Regions from separate parts of the Vibrio sp. RC2502 genome, predicted to be linked through region 2. Evidence: riboswitches for the same ligand, from Rfam matches in the RefSeq annotation. Region 2 holds a riboswitch; the other holds the start of a gene.
The links. Region 2 has a riboswitch for lysine ahead of tet(35) (tetracycline efflux Na+/H+ antiporter family transporter Tet(35)). Riboswitches for the same ligand answer to the same signal wherever they lie in the genome.

Region 1 (3,422 bases), 770 kb from region 2:
TTCGCTTCATCGATCCCTTCCGGCACATAAATCGCGTTCAATTGAGGTAAACGGTAAGATTCTTCCACTACAAATTCAAAACCCAGTTTCTGAAGACCATCTTTCAACTTCTCATGCATCAATTGATGGCGAGCCCACGCGTTCTCAAGCCCCTCGTTCTGTAACACAAGCAGCGCTTCATGCAATGCATATAGGCTATTCACTGGAGCGGTGTGATGGTAGCTACGCTTACCTTCCCCACTCCAATACCCCAACACTAAGCTTTGATCGAGGAACCAACTTTGAACTGGCGTAGTGCGCGATTGAATTTTTTCGATAGCAGCCGGAGACAGCGTCACCGGAGACAAGCCTGGCACACACGACAAACACTTTTGACTGCCTGAGTACACAGCATCAAGCTGCCATTCATCGACTTTTAACGGAACGCCGCCTAACGATGTAACGGCGTCCACAATCGACAGCACATTATATTGCTTGGCTAACTTACCTAGAGTTTGCGCATCACTGACAGCACCGGTTGATGTCTCAGCATGTACAAAAGCCAAAATTTTTGTATCAGGATGTTGCTGTAGTGCTTGTTCAACTTTATCTACTGAAACAGGCGCACCCCATTCATCATCCACTAGCACCACTTCACCACCAGCACGAATAGCGTTTTCACGCATGCGCTCGCCAAAGACACCGTTTCGACAAACGATGACTTTGTCACCTTTCTCAATCAAGTTAACGAAACAAGTCTCCATCCCAGCACTGCCTGGAGCAGAAACCGCAATAGTGAACTCATTTTCGGTTTGAAAAGCGTATTTCAACAGCTGTTTAAGCTCATCCATCATCGCGATAAACAGAGGGTCTAGATGACCAACCGTTGGACGGCTAAGGGCTTGCAATACCTGCGGATAAACATCGGAAGGACCAGGGCCCATTAAAATTCGGTGAGGGGGAATAAAGCTTTGGATCGGCATGTCAGCTCCTTGATTGCAGTCATTTAGCCTGAAAGAAGTCATTTTTAGAATTATTTGCCATCAAAACATCGTCACTCTTCATGCTTTGCAAGAAAACTCACTTGAATTATTTAACAAGTCGTTCACCAGAAAACAGGAGCAATTTTTATTTCGGTTAGCAATACATTCAGGCATCAAAGGTTTCACACTAATGTATTTTGTTGCACACGGCAATTAGCCCTAAGTATAGAGGTCAAACCACTGTCACAATTTCGTTAATAAAAACCATCATTCTGGTTGAAATATTGATTGACATTGTGACGTCAAAACCGTTCAATGTTTGAGCTTTATGTAGAAGAGGAGCACTGCCCAGGCAGATGATTTGTGGAACCGCAATTCCAATACCAATCATTCAGGGGGAGTAGTGCCGAGGTAAGTCAAAATTGCAGGGTTTGGCTTGTCGGTTGACTTGGGTTGAGTCCCATCAACTGTCATCAGCACCGTCTGATGAAGAGCTTCTGAGGGTACATTTTCAAATGACAATCTAACTACCTCTCTTTTTGCTCTGTTCCTTTCCTCACAAAACATTGGATGTGTATATTTTTTAGGAAGTCGTGGGAGAAACGCAGTGAGCGCATTTAACGTAGCTAAATTCGGTGGGACCAGTGTTGCCAATTTTGAGGCAATGAGTCGTTGTGCCACCATCATCGAAAACAATCCAAATACTCGCCTTGTTGTTAGCAGCGCTTGCTCTGGGGTAACCAACATCTTGGTAGAACTGGCCAATGGAGTTCAAGATCAGGAACACCGTGCTGAGTTACTAAAAAACCTAGCTGAGATCCATGATTCCATTTTGGCTCAATTGGAAGATGCGACAGAAGCTTCTTCAGAGGTGTACGGAATTTTAGATACCGTGACCAGCCTTGCAGAAGCCGCCTCAATTCAAGCAAACACCAAACTGACCGACCACCTTGTGGCATGTGGTGAGTTAATGTCGACGCACATTTTGGCGCAACTCATGCGAGAGCGTGGTATCAATGCAGTGCGATTTGATATTCGTGAAGTACTAAGAACCGACGACAACTTTGGTCGCGCAGAACCGAATGTCGAAGCCATTGCTCAACTAGCCCAAGAGAAGCTTATCCCTTTATGCCTTGATTCTGTCGTCATCACACAGGGCTTCATAGGCTCTGACGAAGAAGGCAATACAACAACGTTAGGCCGTGGTGGTAGCGACTACAGTGCAGCCTTGATTGCTGAAGGTGTGAAAGCATCTGGACTTGAAATTTGGACAGATGTTCCTGGTATTTACACGACCGATCCTCGCATCGCACCAAAAGCGTCACCAATCCCCGAGATCAGTTTTAGTGAAGCCTCTGAAATGGCTAACTTTGGTGCGAAAATATTACACCCATCAACACTGGTCCCTGCTCTGCGCCATGATATCCCGGTTTTTGTTGGCTCATCCAAAGAACCAGAAAAAGGCGGCACGTGGATTCGTCATCAAGTCGAAAGCTCACCACTATTCCGAGCTCTCGCTCTGCGTTGTAATCAAACGATGGTCACTCTACGTAGTGCGAACATGTTCCATGCGTACGGCTTCTTAGCAAAAGTATTTGAGATTTTAGCCAAGCACAAAATTTCGGTAGACCTTATCACCACATCAGAAATCAGTGTGTCACTCACGCTAGATCAAACTGATACCTCAGGCGGCGCACCACAACTTCCTCAAGCAGCACGTGAAGAGTTGGAAGAGTTGTGTAAGGTCGAAGTAGAACATGACCTTTGTTTGGTAGCCTTGATTGGTAACAAGATGAGTGAACGTAAAGGCTATGCGAAGCAAGTGTTTGGTACGCTAGAAGATTTGAACTTACGCATGATCTGTTATGGAGCAAGCCCTCATAACCTATGCTTCCTTGTGAATGAGTCAGTGGCGAAGCAAGCCATTCAGAAGCTGCATACAGAGCTCTTCGAACAATAACATTGGTTTGTTCCTCAAGTGACCACTACCGTGGTTCAAAAAGCATAACGTGATTTTTGAGGGAACAACGACAAATTAAAGGGCTGCACATTGGCAGCCCTTTTTTATTGCTTGTTCACTTGATTTAGCCGTTAATGTTTGGCCCCAACCATTTTTCAGCTTCGATCCTATCCCAACCTTTACGATCAGCATAACTCTCTAACTGATCATCTTGGATCTGAGCAATCGCAAAATAGCGAGAGTCTGGATGTGAGAAATACCAACCGGACACTGATGCCCCCGGATACATTGCATAGCTCGTTGTAAGTGACATACCGATGTTCTCTTCAACATTCAGTAACTCCCAAAGCGGGCCTTTCTCTGTATGCTCAGGACAAGCTGGGTAACCCGGTGCAGGACGGATCCCTTGGTACTTTTCACGGATGAGCTCATCATTCGATAGATTTTCATCTGCTGCATAGCCCCAAATTTCTTTCCTGACACGCTCATGCAAGTATTCA
Region 2 (3,422 bases):
CAGACGATAACAAATGTAATCGATGCTGCAATGAAAGAGAACGCGATTGACGTTGTCATACCAAGTGCAATAAAGCCGACACATGAAACCAACGCAACAGACAGCGCATAAGGCAACTGAGTCGATACGTGGTCAATGTGATTACAACGAGCGCCTGTCGAAGACAAAATAGTCGTGTCCGAGATTGGTGAACAGTGGTCACCGAATACTGCACCGGCCAAAACTGCACTTAGCATAGGAAGCATTAGTGCGATGTCAGTTGCACCCGCCATATCACCAGCGATTGGTAACATGATACCGAATGTACCCCATGAAGTACCGGTTGAGAACGCCATTAGACCCGACAACAAGAACAGGATTACAGGTAACCAATGCGGATTAATGTTACCTTGAGCCATAGTCGATAGGTACGAACCCGTCTTCATGTCACCGATAACAGAACCGATTGTCCACGCAAACACAAGGATAAGAATCGCACCAAACATCGATTTAGCACCAATCCACAGTGTGCGAGTAATCTCAGTCAGTGGTAGACCTTGTTTTAGAACAGTAAACAGAGCAACGGCCAAACCAAGCAAGCTACCATAAATAAGAGACGTACCCACATCGGTATTCTCGAATGCACCTAACAATGCAAACTCTTTACCGTCAGCAGCCAACGCTTGACCGCCGGTGTACATCATCGAAGCAATTGTCGCAATGATAAGCGTAACAATCGGTAGGATTAAGTCAGAGACTTTACCTTTTTCGCTCTCACGAATGTCCAACTCTTCGTTAAGCTCATGCGCTTCTTGAGTGTCGTTCTCTTTGTCTTTGTCAAAACCACGACCTTGAGACGCTGCAATTTCATGCTCGCGCATCTTGCCGATATCTAGACCAAACCACGCTACTGCAAACACCATTAACAGCGCAAATACAGCATAGAAGTTCATTGGGATAAGACGCACATACGCCCCAAGCGCTGAATACTCAGTAATACCGTGTGATACTAAAATACCGCCGATGATAGTAATGATGTAAGCACCCCAACTAGAAGCTGGCATGATGACACACATAGGTGCAGCGGTTGAATCTAGGATGTAAGCCAGTTTCGCACGAGATACATAGAAGCGATCCGTTACTGGGCGCGAAATCGCACCTACAGCAAGACTGTTAAAGTAATCGTCGACAAAAATGAATACGCCTAAAAAGGCTGCAAGAAGTTTAGAGCCGCGTTTACTTTTCACACGAGACTGTGCCCATTCAGCGAATGCGCGAGTACCGCCAGAAAGTGTCAATAGAGCCGTTGTCATGCCTAATAGAATTAGGAAACCAACAATGCTCATGTTCCAAGTGTTAATTCCACCATCTTCAATGAAGACAGAAGACACTTGAGTACCTACATAGCTTGCAGTACCACCAATTGACCAGCTGTTAAGTAGAACCGCACCAAGCGCGATACCTACACCAAGAGAAACTAATACACGTCGAGTCAGAATCGCCAATGTCAGAGCAACAATAGGAGGCAATAATGAAACAGGAGAATGAGAAAAATCTATTAAATTCATGATCTTCAAAAACCAAAGTTTGGCTAGAGATCTACTGCAGACAAGTCACGCCTTCTTTATAAGAAACGTGCTCATGTTGAACTTAGCGACAGGGAAGCGAACACTCCACCCAACCCTACAGTAGCGCTCCATAGTTTAATGTAAATATACTATGGCAGTGTTGTTCCTTTCAGATACAACCCCAGCAAGGCGTTTTGATATACGACTTACTTCGGCAATCTTCGCCTTCCACTATTATTCATTGGCATCACCCCAATAATAGCTACTCTTCGAGACTGCGCCTCTACGGCAACAACAAACAATTAACCGTTAATTGTACAAATTAACAACAAATTATCTGCAATATTGCATCAGGTAGCAGCCATTGTACTTATGATGAGAACCAATGCAACACATCAAACTAAATTAAACTAATAAATAATCGCCAACCCAATTTATAAACGTCGAACAAACAAATTGAGTATTGTGCAACTGAAATCACGTTAATTTGGTTGTTTATGAAACTTTATTACTACCATAAAAATATCATGGATTATCTAATATCGATAATTTAAAGAAATATGAATAACAAATACCGTACACATTACAGCTTTCGTTTTCTGTTGCGCAAATACAAAGCGTGCCTTTTATAAAAAACACCATTCAATAACTCGCTTGATTAGAATAATCACGTAAAACTTGAATTCACTATCTATTAAGATTTATTTCGAGTTAATTAATATTAGTTTTCAGTCAAAAAATAGCTCAATTTAAACAAAATCATGATTTAGCATTTGCACATAAGGAAAAGATAAAGTTAAATATAAGGACTTATCTTTATTTGTAGATTGGTATTATTTAATCGTAACGATTAAAAATGCCAAACACGTTAACCTATTAATAGGAATCGTTATGTCAGAGCTGACTAAAACACTTCTAAATATCCGTAGCCTTCGTGCATTTTCTCGTGAGCTGACTCTAGAACAATTGGAAGAAGCTCTAGATAAACTAACTACTGTTGTTGAAGAGCGTCGTGAAGCTGAAGAAGCAGAGCGTGAAGCACTAGCACAACAAGAAGCTAAGCTAGCAGAGATTGCAGAAAAAATTGCTCAAGACGGTATCGACGTTGAAGCACTAATTAGCGCACTATCTGGCGAAACTAAGACTAAAGCAAAATCTAAGCGCGCTCCTCGCCCAGCTAAGTACAAGTACATCGACACAAATGGCCAAGAAAAAACTTGGACAGGCCAAGGTCGTACACCTTCTGCAATTCAAGAGCAACTTGACGCAGGTAAATCACTAGACGATTTCCTAATCTAATCGTTCTTGTTTAAAAAGGCTCCCGTTGGGAGCCTTTTTTATTTGTCTTGCGCAAATAAAAAATGGCGTATTTTTTCAAACACGCCATTTTAACATTAGTTATAAAGTGGTTAATTCGATATGAATTAACGTTCCCAGTATGCTTCTTCCAAACTGTCTTCTCGCTCTGGTAAGCCACGAGACAGACGAGGAGAATGTTGCACGAGAACTTCGTAGCTCGCACGGTTCGCATATTTACAAACCTGAGAAAAAGATGAGTAAGTTAAATACTCATTGCTGTGCTTGCTAGAGTTAGGCACATTTTCTTTATGGTATTTATTCGCCGCCATGTCATGAAGAACAGCAGACAACGCAGCATCACCCGCACCGTTTGTGTTCTTAATTTTCTCTGGACCACCCATGTAAGGAGAAATATGTGAATAAACTCGAATTGGATTCTGACAAGCATCTTTTTTAGCCGGACGGCTGAACTCGTAACGATTAAATTCAGCAATCGAGCCAGGAAGTAATGGCAACGTGGTTTCACGCTTCGCACTGTCTTCAGTGTAACCCGCCATAAACAGACCAACAGGACCT

Region 1: it holds a riboswitch for lysine, as region 2 does, so the genes downstream of both, lysC (lysine-sensitive aspartokinase 3) here and tet(35) (tetracycline efflux Na+/H+ antiporter family transporter Tet(35)) in region 2, are expected to answer to the same signal.

Annotation. Positions count from the first base shown of each region.
Region 1 covers NZ_CM141453.1:2,900,531-2,903,952, forward strand. The annotation lists gene ACYJZR_RS13515 (pyridoxal-phosphate-dependent aminotransferase family protein) at 1-962, opposite strand, end outside; lysine riboswitch at 1,289-1,467, shown strand; gene lysC (lysine-sensitive aspartokinase 3) at 1,570-2,922, shown strand; gene metH (methionine synthase) at 3,047-3,422, opposite strand, start outside.
Region 2 covers NZ_CM141453.1:2,128,154-2,131,575, forward strand. The annotation lists gene tet(35) (tetracycline efflux Na+/H+ antiporter family transporter Tet(35)) at 1-1,547, opposite strand, end outside; lysine riboswitch at 1,661-1,841, opposite strand; gene ACYJZR_RS09960 (DNA-binding protein H-NS) at 2,439-2,846, shown strand; gene ACYJZR_RS09965 (inosine/guanosine kinase) at 2,972-3,422, opposite strand, start outside.